2 regions of the Nonomuraea bangladeshensis genome follow, and region 1 is predicted to be linked to the other one. Evidence: riboswitches for the same ligand, from Rfam matches in the RefSeq annotation. Region 1 holds a riboswitch; the other holds the start of a gene.
What was found. Region 1 has a riboswitch for thiamine pyrophosphate ahead of ABD292_RS42905 (TenA family protein). Riboswitches for the same ligand answer to the same signal wherever they lie in the genome.
Positions count from the first base shown of each region.

Region 1 (7,412 bases):
TCGTACAGCTTGTACGCGTAGTTCGGGGAGGCGATCATGTCGAAGTTCAGGTAGAGCCGGACGCGGTCGCGCTGCTGCTGCGACAGGGAGGCGACGTACTGCGTGGAGCCGAGCAGCCCGATCTCCTCCGCGGCCCAGAACGCGAAACGGACCTTGTGCTTGACCGGGTAGAGCGCCATCTGCTCGGCGACCTCCAGGATGGCGGCGCTGCCCGAGCCGTTGTCGTTGATGCCGGGGCCCTCGGTCACGCTGTCGAGGTGCGCGCCGACCATGACGACCTGGCGCGGGTCGCCGAGCCGGGACTCGGCGATGACGTTGTCCTCGGTGCCGAGCACCAGGTTGGCGTCGACCTTGAGGTGCACGGTCGCGCCGGGCGTGGCGGCCAGCGCCTGGCCGACCGCGAAGTCGGCGAACACCATCGGCAGGCCCTGCAGGCCGCCGATGTCCAGCGGGTAGGCGTCGGTCCGTCCCGGCTGGCCCTCGTTGAAGATGATGATCGCGCTCGCGCCGGCGGCGAGCGCGTTCTCGACCTTGGTGACGAACGGGCAGGTGCCGCGCTGGACGAGCGCGATCCGGCCGGCGACGAACCCGGCGAAGTCGGCCGCCTCGCAGCCGCTGGTCGAGGAGGGCGACGGCGCGGGCGGCAGGGTCAGGTCCACGCCCTGGACCTGCGCGGTCACGTCGCCGGACGGTGACGGCGCGAAGGTGAAGAAGTCCTCGTTCGGCGCGTACGTCGCGCCGCCCTGCACGGCGAGCGTCGGCGGGGCGTTCTCGCTCCAGCTCTTTACGAACGTGACCGGCTGCAGGGTGACCTTGTAGCCGGCCCTGCGCAGCTTGCCGGCCACGTAGTCCCGGGAGGCCCGGTAGCCGGGGGTGCCGACGGCGCGGGTGCCGCCGTTCGCGTCGGCGATGGCCTGGAACGCCTTGAGGTGCTTGGCCACGTTCGTGCCCTTGACCTGCTGGACGAGCAGTTTGGCGAAGACGTCGTCGAGGCCGCCGGTCCGCGCCTGCGCGGGTGGCGCGGCGAGGACCGCGGCGGGGACCGTGGTGAGGAGCAGGCCGAGCGCGACGGCGATTCTACGCATACGCATGCGACGGATCTCCCTGTGCCGGGATCGGTTACGGCGCGCGCAGTCCCCCCGAGCCGCGCCGAACGCGAACGTAACCCGCCACCGGGCCGCTGAGAAGACCCACTGTCGCGGCGGATTCACGCCGTCTCAGGTCGCCTCGCGGCGGGCACGGGCACGCCGCTTCCCCTCGTGCATCGCCTGCACCCGCGCCACCGGGATCGTGTGCCCCTCTTCCACCAGGTCGGCGGGCAGGCGCTGCGGCCCGGGCATCTCCCCCGCCCACGGATCGCTCTTGTCGACCAGCGCCGCCGCCGTCCTGATGGTGAAGTCGCGCGGCGTGACCCGGTCGAGGTCCGGCCACGGCACGGGGAACGACACCGGCACGCCGGGCCGGATCCGCGGGCTGTAGGCGGCCACGACCGTCGCGCCGCCCGCCCGCGTGGAGTCGATGAAGACCTTGCCCGCGCGGTCCTCCCTGATGAACGCCGTCGTCGCGAGCCCCGGGTCCAGCCGCTCGGCGCGGGCCCCGATCGCGCGGGTGGCGGCGGCCAGGTCCTCCATCGGGACGCCCGGCTCGACCGGCACGAAGACGTGCACGCCCTTGGCCCCGCTGGTCTTCACCGCGCCCGCCAGCCCCGCGTCCGCCAGCGCCTGCCGCACCAGGAACGCCGCCCGCACGGCCAGCCCGAACGACTCCGCGCCCTCCGGCGGATCGAGGTCCAGCACCAGGTGGGTGAAGTGGTCGCCGGCGATCAGCGCCGGGTGGTACTCCACCGCCCGCTGGTTGCCGAACCAGATCAGCGTCCGCCGGTCGTTGCCCAGCGCGTACGTCACCTGCCGCCGCGAGGAGTCCGCCCACACCGAGACGCGCTCGATCCACGGAGGGGCGTACTTCGGCAGGTTCTTCTGCATGAAGGGCTCCTGCCCGGGGCGCACCCGGACGACCGAGAGCGCCCGGTCGCGCAGCACCGGCACCAGGCGGTCCGCGACCGCGTCGAGATAGTCGACCAGGTCGCGTTTGGTGGCCTCAGCCCCGTCGAACAACGGCTGGTCGAGATTGGTCAGCGTCACGCCCTCGCGGGTCTCCTCGCCGGTCACCCCGTCCACGATATCCGAACACCTGTTACAGTGATCGACTGACGCGGGGTGCCCGGCGATCCGGGCTGAGATCACACCCGTCGAACCTGATCTAGCTCGCACTAGCGAAGGGACGTCATGTTCTGCGATGACATGTGGCTGCGCACGGCCGACCTGATGACCGCGATCCACGGCCACCCGTTCAACGTCGCGCTCGGCGACGGCACCCTCGACGCCGACCGGTTCGCGTTCTACATCGTGCAGGACGCCCGCTACCTGGAGGCGTTCTCCAAGGCGCTCGCCACCGCCTCGGCGCGGGCCACCGACCTGGAGGAGGCGGCGTTCTTCGCGAGCAGCGCGCACACGGCGCTGGCCGCCGAGCGCCTGCTGCACGCCGGTTACGTGGCCGAGCTGGGCGCGGACGCGGCCGGGATCGCCACGTCGCCGACGTGCCTGGCGTACGCGTCCTACCTCCAGGCGACGGCGCTGGCGGCGCCGTACCCGGTGCTGGTGGCGGCGGTGCTGCCGTGCTTCTGGATCTACCAGGACGTGGGCACGGCGCTGCTGGGCCGCGCGGGCGACCTCGGCGGCCACCCGTACGGCAAGTGGATCTCCACCTACTCCGACCCGGAGTTCGCGGCGTCGGTGACCCGGGCCAAGGCCATCGCCGACCGGCTCGCCGAAGGCGCGGACGCCGGCACGCGGGCGGCGATGGAGCAGGCCTACCTGACGGCGGCGGCGTACGAGTGGATGTTCTGGGACAGCGCCTGGCGGCGCGAGGGCTGGCCCACGGACCGCTGGCTCCGCTAGGGGCCGGCGGGGCCGCGGGCGGCCATCGCCTCCTTCTCCTCGCGGGTGGCGATGAGGCCGGACGGCGCGAGCAGCTTCGACTCCTCGAACGGCTCCTCCGTGGTCGGCAGCGGCTCGCGCGCCCGGATCGCCGTCACCCACACGCGGACCGCGTCGAGGATCACGATGATGATCATGACGGCGAACAGCGCGGCCAGCACGCCGTCCACGGTGGAGTTGATGACGATCTGCCGCATCGCGTCCATCGACTTGGCGGGCGCGAGCACCTGCCCCTGGTCGATCGCGCTCTGGTAGCGGTCGCGCTGGGCGAAGAAGCCGAGGGTCGGGTCGGCGGAGAAGACCTTCTGGTAGCTCGCGGTCAGGGTGACCGCGGCGTCCCAGGCCAGCGGCACGCCCGTCACCCAGGCCCACTTGAGCCGCCCGCTCTTGATCAGCAGCGTGGTGGCGACGGTGAGCGCCACCGCCGCGAGGAGCTGGTTGGCGATGCCGAACAGCGGGAAGAGCTGGTTGATCCCGCCGAGCGGGTCGTTGACGCCCTGGTAGAGGAAGTAGCCCCAGGCCGCCACGACCACCGCGCTCGATCCCACGAGGCCCGGCCACCAGCTCACCCGCGCCATCGGCTTCCACAGGTTGCCGAGGGTGTCCTGGAGCATGAACCGGCCCACCCGGGTGCCGGCGTCCACGGTCGTGAGGATGAACAGCGCCTCGAACATGATCGCGAAGTGGTACCAGAACGCCTGGAGCGCGGCCCCGCCGAGGAAGCCGGAGAAGATCTGCGAGATGCCGACGGCCAGCGTCGGCGCCCCGCCGGTGCGGGCGATCAGCGTCTCCTCCTGCACGGCCGCCGCCGCGGCCTGGAGCTGCTCCGGCGTGATCGTGAAGCCCATGTTCGCGACGGCCTCGGAGGCCGACTGCACGGTGGCGCCGAGCACGCCGGCCGGGGCGTTCATCGCGAAGTAGAGGCCGGGCGACAGCACGCAGGCCGCCGTGATGGCCATGACCGCCACGAACGACTCCATGAGCATGGAGCCGTAGCCGATCATCCGGACCTGGGTCTCCTTCTGGATCAGCTTCGGCGTGGTGCCGGAGGAGATCAGCGCGTGGAACCCGGACAGCGCCCCGCAGGCGATGATGATGAACACGAACGGGAACAGCGAGCCCGCGAAGACCGGCCCCTTGCCGTTGAAGGCGAAGTCGGTGAAGGCGGTGGTGCGCAGCGGCGGCATGGTGACCGCGATGCCGATCGCGATCAGCACGATGGTGCCGATCTTCATGAACGTCGAGAGGTAGTCGCGCGGCGCGAGCAGCATCCACACCGGCAGCACCGCGGCGACGAACCCGTACGCGATGAGCCAGAGCGCGAGCGCCGACGGGCTCAGCGTGAAGAACGGCGCCCAGCTCGACCCCTGCACCCAGCCGCCCGCCACGATGGCGAGGACCAGCAGCGCGACCCCGATCACGGTCGTCTCGACGACCCGGCCCGGCCGCAGCACCCGCAGGTAGAAGCCCATGAACAGGGCGATCGGGATGGTCATCGCGATCGAGAAGACACCCCACGGCGAGCGCGCGAGCGCGTTGACCACGACCAGCGCCAGCACCGCGAGCAGGATGATCATGATGGCGAACACGGCGACGAGCGCGGCCACCCCGCCGACCGGGCCGATCTCCTCGCGGGCCATCTGGCCGAGGCTGCGGCCGTTGCGGCGCATGGAGAAGAACAGCACCACCATGTCCTGGACGGCCCCGGCGAAGATGACGCCCGCGATGATCCAGATGGTGCCGGGCAGGTAACCCATCTGGGCGGCCAGCACCGGCCCGACCAGCGGCCCGGCGCCGGCGATGGCCGCGAAGTGGTGGCCGAACAGGATGCGCCGGTCCGTCGGCTGGTAGTCGATGCCGTTGTCGAGCCGCTCGGCCGGGGTGGCCCGGCGGTCGTCGGCCCGCAGCACCCTGCGCACGATGAAGCGGGCGTAGAACCGGTAGGCGATGGCGTACGAGCCGAGCGCGGCGCACAGCAGCCAGACCGCGTTGACGTTCTCGCCCCGGGACAGGGCGAGCACCGCCCAGCCGGTGGCGCCCACGACGGCGACCGCCGTCCAGATGATGACGGAACGCAGCTTCACCGGTTACCTCCCATGGGAAGAGCCATACAGCGGACGCCCCAGGCAGCAGCGGAGGCCGGCGTCCGGCGGCAGATCGGTGGTGAAGCGCCGCCAGCGCCACAGCGGGCGGCAGTCGATCGCGACCGGGGCCCCGGCCAGGTGCACCCAGGCGGTGGGGTGCGCGTACACGACGCCGGGCAGCAGGCCGCGCGCCCGCTTCGGCAGGCGGGAGCGGCGCAGCGGCCGGACGGAGAACTCGCCGGCGTCCGCGCAGCAGAGGCCGGTGACGTGCCAGTCGAAGAACACCACTTCGTCGTCACGCAGAGCTTCACGAGCCGCGGGAGTGAGCGTGACAGCGGACATTTGTGGCTCCTGAACAACAGGTAGCGCAGAAATTACCGACGGCCTTACCCGGCGTGGTCGCGCTTGAAACCGCCATGAGCGCGGGTGAAACTTTCAGTGGCCTTATGCCCTGTTTCTCCTGATCAGGCCCTTCCATTGCGCTTTACCCGCTGTCCGAGCGAGGGTTGAGCGCCTTTTTCCCTGACAATCCCGGCAGGAACCGTTCCGCGGGAGGTATCGATGCGCAAAGCACGTGCTCTGCTCGTCTCGGCTCTGCTGGTGGGGGGCGCGCTGACGACGTTCACCGCCGCCCCGGCGCACGCCGAGAGCCTGCGAGGCGTCTACTACGACTACTCCGAGTGCCAGCGGATAGGCCAGTACGGCTACAGCCAGGGCTGGTGGGGCTTCTGGCACTGCGAGTCCCAGTACAACTTCTACTTCCTGTACGCCTGACCCCGGAAATCCCTTTGCGGGCGCGAGCGCCGGCCTGGTAGATCTGGCCGGCGTGCTGACCGGACGACGCGTACGACTGAGAGCCCTCGAACCCGCCGACAGCGAGCAGCTGTGGCGCTGGTACCACGACCCCGAGGTGGGCCGGTGGATGGACGGCACCCCGCCCATCTCCCTCGCCCAGAACATCGAGAAGGGCCAGAACCGCCCACGCAACACCTTCGAGCAGATGGTCCTCGGCATCGAGGCGCTCGACGACGGCAAGCTCATCGGCTACGTCGCCCTCGGCGACACCGACTTCCGGCACGGCGAGGCCGAGCTGCAGAGCATCGCCATCGGCGACCGCGACCGCTGGGGCGGCGGCTACGCCACCGACGCCCTGCGGGTCGTCTGCCGCTACGCCTTCGAGGAGATGGGCCTGCACCGCATCACGTTGTGGGTGGTGGCCGACAACGCGGCGGCGGTGCAGGCGTACACGAAGGTCGGGTTCGTGGAGGAGGGCCGCAGGCGGGAGGCTTTCCGCACGCGGGGCAAGCGGCACGACTTCCTCATGATGGGGCTGCTCAGCTCCGAGCTCAGGTGAGCTCGTCGCCCCAGTCGGGCGGGGTGACCTCGCCCGACTCCCAGTCGGCGCGCAGGATGCCGTAGCCGATCGTGTCGTGGCGCGTCCCGTCGGGGGCGGGCCAGGCCCGCCGGTAGTGCGCCTCCTTGGCGTAGCCGTTGCGGCGGAAGGCCGCGCGCATGGCGCGGTTGTCCTGGCGGGTGTTGCCCTCGATCCGCTCGATTCCCGGGAACTCCGTGAACAGGTAGCGGGTCAGCCAGGCGACGGCCGCCGTGCCGAGGCCCTTGCCGCGCCAGGCGGCCCGTACGCGCAGGTCGAACATCGGCGTGTCGTCGTCGAGGTCCTGGAGCCTGACCAGCCCCACGCGCTCGCCGCCGGTCACGATCCAGAACGTGCGGTTGCCGTCGTCGTCGTAGCCGCCCTCGGCGGCCCGCCGCAGGACGGCCTCCCGCTCCTGGACGCCGGCGTGGTAGGGCCACTCCTCGCCGGTCAGGAAGTCGGCCAGGGCGGCGGCGTCGGCCGCCGCGAACCTCGTGAACTCGATGCGCATCCGCCCGACGATGGCCACCGGGCCGGGCCCCTGGCAACTGATTTTCACGGGCCCGCCGTGCGGCAGGCCCGTTGGTCGAGCTCAGCCGGTCACGGTGATGCGGTTCGTGGCCGGCGGGGTGATCGGGCTGTTCGCGCCGAGGTAGTCGACGAAGGCGTCGATGTCCAGCGGCCCGCTCCACAGGTCGGTGCCCTCGGTGAAGGCGGCGAAGGCGTCGCCGCCGCCGACCAGGAAGTTGTTCGCGGCGACCCGGATGGTCTGGGTGTCCGTCACCGGCACGCCGTCGATCTTCATGTCCGACACCTTGGAGCCCCAGGGGGCGCTGGTGCTGTAGGTGTAGGTGAAGTTCGCGGAGGGCTGGAGGATCTTGGTGAACGCCTGGTTGTTGGGCCCGCCGGTGAACTGCTGCTCCAGCACTGTCTTGAGCTGGGCGCCGGTCAGCGTCACGA
Region 1 covers NZ_BAAAMV010000016.1:151,396-158,807, forward strand. Annotated here, with positions in the region: gene ABD292_RS42895 (M28 family metallopeptidase) at 1-1,091, opposite strand, end outside; gene ABD292_RS42900 (DNA polymerase domain-containing protein) at 1,218-2,177, opposite strand; TPP riboswitch at 2,203-2,298, shown strand; gene ABD292_RS42905 (TenA family protein) at 2,286-2,957, shown strand; gene ABD292_RS42910 (carbon starvation CstA family protein) at 2,954-5,080, opposite strand; gene ABD292_RS42915 (hypothetical protein) at 5,084-5,422, opposite strand; gene ABD292_RS42920 (hypothetical protein) at 5,642-5,854, shown strand; gene ABD292_RS42925 (GNAT family N-acetyltransferase) at 5,907-6,434, shown strand; gene ABD292_RS42930 (GNAT family N-acetyltransferase) at 6,427-6,963, opposite strand; gene ABD292_RS42935 (bifunctional metallophosphatase/5'-nucleotidase) at 7,045-7,412, opposite strand, start outside.

Region 2 (7,412 bases), on a different contig from region 1:
GGAGGAGGCCGTGGCGAGCGGCGGCACGGCGATCAAGTGGGACCGCACCAAGGCGGTCGCCCTGTTCGACGCGCTCAAGGAGGACAAGCCGGTGCCGAAGGAAGTGATCGACGCCAACTGAGGCTCCGCGCCCCGGCCGGTCAGCCGCCGCCGGCGGTGGCCGCGACCGTGGTGGCGGTGATCGCGGCGATGGTGGCGGCGTTGATGGCCGCGATCGTCCTGGCCACCGCGTCGCCCGCCCAGGCGCCCTCGGCGAGCTCCTTCACCCGTTCCTTGCTCGCCCCGGGGAACGCCTTGCGGTCGAGCTTGGCCGCGTGCATGATCGCGATCAGGACGGCGGTGCGGGGGTCGGGCTCCGCGCCGCCGAGCACGCTCGCCACCCGCTCCCTGACGTCGGCCTCCACGCTGGGATCGGCCTCCGGCCAGCGCGTGACGGGGAAGATCCCGAGCACCTTGCCCCGCTGCTCGGTCAGCACGCCGGACTGGGCGAGCCTGGTCAGCAGGCGCGCCCGCAGCTTGTGCGACTGCAGGCGCTGCACCCACCAGGCGGGCTTGCGCTCCTTGCGTTCGCCGCCCAGGCGGCTCAGCGCGGCGTCCAGCTCGTCGTCCCCGGTAGGCGCGGAGTCGATGAGCACGAGCCTGTCGTCCGTCAGCTCGACGCGGCCCTCGACGGCGAGCTCGGCGAGGAGCGCGCCGGCCAGCGCGGGGTCGAGCTGCACGGTGCTGATGAGCTGCTTGCCCTCGTCCTCGCTGTACGCGAGCAGGAGGAGTTCTTCGGCGATCGTCACCTTCATGCCCCGACACTAATCGCCCGGAGCTTTCCACAGGCTGTGGATGGTCCGGTGCGCACCGTACTCTGGGGGCATGCCGGAACTTCCCGAAGTGGAGTCTCTGGCCCACTTCCTGCGCGAACGGGCGGTGGGCCGGTCCATCATGGCCATCGACGTGGTCGGCATCCAGGCGCTCAAGACGTTCGATCCGCCGGTCACGGCGCTCGGCGGGCTCACCGTCACCGGGGTGGCGAGGCACGGCAAGTTCCTCGACCTCGACTGTGACGGGCTGCACCTGGTCTTCCACCTGGCGCGGGCCGGATGGCTGCGCTGGCGCGACGACATGTCGGGGGCCAAGCCGGTGCGGCCGGGCAAGGGCCCGCTCGCGGCGCGGGTGCGCTTCGCGCCCGACGACGACGGGCAGGCGCCGGGGTTCGAGCTGACGGAGGCGGGGACGCAGAAGCGGCTAGCCATCTATGTCACGAAAAATCCGGACGAGGTGCCCGGCGTGGCCGCCCTCGGCCCCGACCCCCTCGACCCGGCCTTCACCGTGGACGCGCTGAAGCGCATCGTGGGCGGCAACCGCACGCAGATCAAGGGCCTGCTCCGCGACCAGAAGGTCATCGCGGGCATCGGCAACGCCTACTCCGACGAGGTGCTGCACGCGGCGCGGATGTCCCCGTTCAAGATCGCCGGGACGCTGACCGACGCGCAGGTCGCCGACCTGCACGAGGCCATCGTCACGACGCTCGCCGACGCCGTCGAGCGGGCGCACGGCCTGGCCGCCAAGGACCTCAAGGCGGAGAAGAAGTCGGGCCTGCGCGTGCACAACCGGGCGGGGCAGCCCTGCGACGTGTGCGGCGACACGATCCGCGAGGTGTCGTTCGCCGACTCCTCGCTGCAGTACTGCCCGACCTGCCAGACGGGCGGCAAGCCCCTGGCCGACCGGCGGATGTCCAAGCTGCTCAAATAGCTCCGCGCGGGCGGGACAATGGAAGCATGACCGTTCCTGAGACCGAGGCCAGCGCCGTCCCCGCGGACGCCTACCTGCTCGACGTGCGTGAGCAGGACGAATGGCTCGCGGGCCACGCGCCGGAGGCCGTGCACATCCCCATGACCCAGATCCAGGGCCGGGTCGAGGAGATCCCGGCCGACCGCACCGTCTACGTCGTCTGCCGGGTCGGCGGCCGGTCGCTGCAGGTCGCGGCCTGGCTCAACCAGCTCGGGCGCGACGCCGTCAACGTCGGCGGCGGCATGCAGTCGTGGGAGGCCGCGCGCCGGCCCATGGTGAGCGAGACCGGTCAGGACCCGTTCGTGGCCTGATCGGCCGAGGAAGAGCCTCATATGGCGCTTCTGGCGCCATTGAGGCATCATGAGGGCGAAAACTACAGATCGTCGCGGGAGCTCGGGGTTCGCCGGGCTGAGAGGGCAGCTGACCAGCCGCTGCCGACCGCCTGAACCTGTCCGGGTAATGCCGGCGTAGGGAGTGTGCGATGGCGCATGTCGCCGACGAAGTCCCCCTGACCCTCGACGGCGCTCCGCCGAAGACGCTCGGCGTCCTCGACCAGGGCGCCCTCTGGGCCAACCTCGGCGTCAGCCTCCTCGGCTTCTCCGGGGCGCTGTTCCTGCTCGACCCCCTCGGCAACGCCCCGCTCAGCCTGGCGGGCGCGCTCGTCGCGGCCCTGGTCGGCAGCCTCATCGGCACCGCCATGGTCGGTCTGTCGGCCGTCCCCGGCACGCGGACGGGGCAGCCCGCCATGGTGCTGCTGCGCGGGCTGTTCGGGGCGAAGATCTCCTACGTCCCCACGGTGCTCAACATCGTCCAGATGCTCGGCTGGGGGGCGTTCGAGCTGTGGGTGATCGCCAAGGCCGCCACCGCGATCTTCGGCGGGGTGCCCTACCAGGTGTGGGTGATCGTCGCCGGGGTGCTCACCACCGCGCTGACGATCTGGCCGCTCGGCTCGATCAGGCTGCTGCGCCGCTACGTCACGGTCGGCGTGATCATCTCGATGCTCTGGTTCGCCTGGTTCTTCCTGAACGAGGCCCCCACGTACACCGGCGGCTCGTGGACCGCGTTCCCGGCCGCCGTCGACTACGTGATCGCCCTGTCGGTCTCCTGGGTGCCGATGGCCGCCGACTTCGCCCGGCACTCCCGCTCCAGCCGCGCCGCGTTCACCGGCGTCGTCGGCGGCTACACGCTGGCCCAGGTCGCCTGCCTGGGGCTCGGCGTGTACGCGGTCGCCATCGCCGGCTCCGCCGCCGTCATCGCCGACAGCACCGCGGTCTTCGCGCCGTTCGTGGCGGCCCCGCTCGGCGCGCTGTTCTTCGGCATCCTGGTGCTGCGCGAGACCGACCAGTCGTTCGCGAACGTCTACTCGACCACGATGTCCCTGCAGAACCTCATGCCGCGCGTGGACCGGCGGGTGTTCTCCGTCGCGATCGGCGTGCTGACCGTCGCGATCGCCCTGGTCGTGGACGTGACCTCCTACGGCGCGTTCCTCGGCGTGATCGGGGCGGTCTTCGTGCCGATGTTCGCCGTGCTGGCCGTGGACTACTTCGTCTTCGCCCGCGCCGGCCACTGGAACACCGCCGAGGACGCCCCCTCGCGCTGGAGCATGCTGGTGCCGTGGGCGCTCGGGTTCGTCGCCTACTGGCTGACCACCTCGACGCCCACCGTGGCCGCCTGGGACGGCATCTGGGCGGGCCTGCGCGACGCGATCGGCTTCACCCGCCAGCCGTGGATGAACGGCGCGCTCGGCGCGGCCCTGGTGGCGGCGCTGGTGACGCTGCTCGCCGGGTGGCTCACGGGCCGGTCGAGGCGCGCCGTTCGACGTTGAGCAGGTGCTGCTTGGCGGCGACGCCCCCCGCGTAGTCGCCGAGCGCGCCGTCCTCGCGCACCACCCGGTGACAGGGGACGATCACGCAGAGGGGGTTGGAGGCCAGCGCGTTGCCGATCGCCCGCAGCGCGCGCGGCCGGCCGATGCTCTCGCCGATGAGCTCCAGCGTCGTGGTGGTGCCGTAGGGGACCGCCATCGTCTTCTGCAGCACCGTGCGCGCGAACGGCGTGGCGAGCGCCAGGTCGACCGGCGTGGCGAAGGCCCGCAGCCGCCCCGAGAAGTAGGCGTCCAGCTCTCTGCGCAGCGGGTCGAGGCGGCGCGGGTCGGGGCCGATGAAGCGGCCCACGGTGCGGCTGATCAGCTCGAAGACGTCGTTCTCCGGCTCGAAGGAGCAGGCCACGGCGCCCTTGGCGGTCACCGCCAGCACGAGCCGGCCCACGGCGCCGTCGTAGGTGCCGAACGCGATGTCGGGTGCGTCTCCCCGGTAGGTGCTGGAGGTCACGCGCAGCAGGGCGTCCAGTTCGCCGCTCGTCATGCCCTCGCCCTCCCGGAATCGTCGTGACCGCAGCGTATCGGACGGATCGCCCGACGCACCCACCGCGCCACGTGCACTATGGAGGAGTGGGGGACGAATGGGCCGGTAGTGACGACGAGATCGCCCGCGCGGTGCTCGACAGCTCGCCCAACGCCGTCGTCGCGGTCGACAGGGACCAGACCGTGCTGGTCTGGAACGAGGCGGCCGAGCGGCTGTTCGGCTGGACGGCCGCGGAGATGCTGGGCCGCCGGGCGCCGATCGTCCCGGCGGAGCTGACCGCCGAGCACAACGCGGCGCTGGAGCGCGTACGGACCGGCGGCCAGGTGTCGGTGCGCACCAAACGGCTCGACAGCGCAGGCGACCTCCTCGACGTGCGGGTGGACATCAGCGCGCTGCGGCTCGGCAGCGCCGTCGCCGGCTACGTGTGCGTCCACCACCTGGCGCGGGCCGACCAGGTCGCGAAGACCCGGATGGCGCGCCGGGCCAGGCTGGTGCGCCGGCTGACCGACGTGGTCGGCGACATCAACTCCGACCTGGAGCTGTCGGCCGTGCTCGACCGCATCTCGGCCAGCCTGACCGAGCTGACCGGGGCCGACGCGGGCGGGTTCGTGCTCATCGAGGGGGAGCGGCTGCGGCTGGTGAGCACGTACGAGCTGCCTGACGGGCTCCGCGGCACCACCACCGACCTGCGGACGAGCCTCGTGGACCGGCTCTTACGCACGGGCAAGACCGTCCTGCTGGAGTCGAGCGGGCTCGACGACCTCGTGTGGGCGCGGCTGAAAGGCCTGCACACGATCGCGCTCGGCCTGGCCGCGGTCGGCGGCCGGCCCTACGGCGCGCTCTACGCGCTGTTCGCCAGGAGCACCCCCGGCCACCTGGAGCTGGAGCTGCTGGAGCTGCTGGCCGGGCACGCGGGCATCGCGGTCGGCAACGCCGTCGCCTACCAGGAGGCGGTACGGCAGCGGGCCCACGAGCGGGCCGTCTTCGACGCCAGCGCCGACGGCATCGCCGTGCTGGACGAGGCCGGGCGGGTGGTGCGCTGGAACCCGGCCGCCGCCGAGATCACCGCGATCCCCGAGGAGACCGTGCTCGGCGGGCCGCCGCCGTTCCCGCTGCCCGAGCCGGGCGAGAAGCTCACCTTCCAGCTGGAGACCGGGCGGTGGCTGGACGTCGTGGGCGCGCGGATCGAGGAGACCGGCGAGGTCGTGGTCGACTTCCGCGACGTGACCAGGGCCAAGGAGCTGGAGGAGGCGAAGGACCTGTTCCTCGCCACGACCAGCCACGAGCTGCGCACGCCGATCACGATCGTGCGGGGGTTCGCCTCGACCCTCGACGCCCGCTGGGACAAGCTCGGCGACCTGGAGCGGCGCGCGGCCGTGCACACCATCGCCGAGCGTGCCAGGTCGCTCGGCCAGCTCATGGACCACCTGCTGCTCGGCGCGCGGGCCGGGGCGGACGAGCTCAAGGTGCGCATCGAGGAGTTCGACCTGGCCGAGCGCATCCACGCGGCCACGCTGGGGCTGCCCGTGCTGTCGGACCGGCACCGGGTGGAGGTCGCGATCGGCGACGGGCTGCCGTGCGTGCTCGGCGACGCGCTCGCCACGGACATCGTGCTCGGGCAACTGCTGGAGAACGCGTTCAAGTACTCGCCCAAGGGCGGGCTGATCCGCGTGGAGGCGTGGCCGGAGGACGACGACGTGGTGGTCGTGGTGGACGACGAGGGCGTCGGTATCGCCGCTCCTGACCGGGAACGGGTCTTCGAGCGGTTCGTCCAGGTGGACAGCGGGGACCGGAGAAGGTTTGGTGGAGTAGGGCTCGGGCTCTACATCGTCCGCAGTCTGGCGAGGGCACAAGGAGGAGACGTGAGCGCACATCCGAGGCCCGGCGGGGGCACCAGGATGCGGCTGGTGCTGAAGGCCGCCGGCACTATCGGATCCGACACACCGATGCGGTAACGAGGTGGTCACGGTTGAGCTGATCTATCTTCCAATGTGTACAAGCTGTGATCGAGATGCGGTTTCTGGGATCGAGTAACGGGGCATTTCGGTCGTACCGGGGAGTGTTCCCGCGGGGGGCACAGGGAACGGGGAGGTGGGTGTGTCAAGCGTGGTGCTGCTGCCGTACGCGCCGTCCAGCGTCGCCGTCGCCCGCCAGCGTCTGAGCACGGACCTGCAGGACAGCGGGGTCTTCGCCACGGCGATCGACGACGCCGTGCTCGTCGTGAGCGAGCTGTTGAGCAACGCGCTGCGGCACGCGCACCCGCTGCCGTCCGGCATGGTGAGAGTCGCCTGGCTGCGCAGCGACGGGCACATCGAGGTCGCGGTGAGTGACGGAGGCGCGGCGACGGAGCCACGGGCGGCCCGGCCGACCCTGTCCTCGCTCGGGGGGCGGGGGCTCGGCATCGTGGAGTACGTCGCGGAGAGCTGGGGGGTGCGCCACGACGGCGACACCACGACGGTGTGGGCGATCCTGCCCGCTCCTCAGGCTGCTTCGATGAACGGGCAGGTCGCGGCGTTGAAGGAGGCCGGCTGACCGGCCCTTGAGCCGCGTCAGGCGCCCGCGCCGGCGGGGCGCCGGTAGAGCACGGCCCGCTCCGCGGTCGCCCACGCGTTCGACACCAGCAGGTAGAGCCCCGCCGCGAGCGGCAGCACCAGCACGGCGATGATCGACCCGTACGGCGCCAGCTTCGCCATCCTCCTGAGCAGCTCCGGCTGGTCGTCCCCGACCCTGATGTTCCTCGCGGAGAGCCACGCCACCGCCGCGACCAGCAGGATGACCAGCGCGAAGACCGAAACAGGCACACTGAGCAGACCGTAATTCGCCACCAGACCCGCCACCTGCTGCCCCAGCGGCGCACCGAACAACGTGTGCCCCGCCAGCGCCGTCGGATGCGTGGCCACCCGGTACATCAGCCACAGGAACGGCAACTGCCCCAGCATCGGGAGGAACCCGGCGAACGGCGAGCTGCCCTCGGCGGCGTACAGCGCCCTCGTCTCCTCGGCCAGCCGCTCGGGGTGGCGCGCGTGACGCTTCTTCAGCGCCTGGAGCTTGGGGGCGAGGCGTTCGCGGATCCTCGCCGTACGGGCCTGGCGCACGTTGAGCGGCAGCAGCAGGAGCCGTACGGCGAGCGTGAACAGCACGATCGCGAGCGCGGCGTCGCCTCCGGCCGCGCCGACGACGAACGTCACAAGAGAATCGATCATGAAAAAGCGAGCCTTCCATCCATGGGGACGATCGGGATGGGGCTCACCCGGCGGCGAGCCCCGCTTG
Region 2 covers NZ_BAAAMV010000009.1:567,102-574,513, reverse strand. Annotated here, with positions in the region: gene ABD292_RS32085 (LCP family protein) at 1-121, shown strand, start outside; gene ABD292_RS32080 (GOLPH3/VPS74 family protein) at 141-794, opposite strand; gene ABD292_RS32075 (Fpg/Nei family DNA glycosylase) at 865-1,743, shown strand; gene ABD292_RS32070 (rhodanese-like domain-containing protein) at 1,770-2,093, shown strand; TPP riboswitch at 2,158-2,273, shown strand; gene ABD292_RS32065 (purine-cytosine permease family protein) at 2,264-3,607, shown strand; gene ABD292_RS32060 (methylated-DNA--[protein]-cysteine S-methyltransferase) at 3,573-4,142, opposite strand; gene ABD292_RS32055 (ATP-binding protein) at 4,229-6,097, shown strand; gene ABD292_RS32050 (ATP-binding protein) at 6,240-6,674, shown strand; gene ABD292_RS32045 (YidC/Oxa1 family membrane protein insertase) at 6,692-7,345, opposite strand.
Region 2: another riboswitch for thiamine pyrophosphate. It lies ahead of ABD292_RS32065 (purine-cytosine permease family protein); the one in region 1 lies ahead of ABD292_RS42905 (TenA family protein).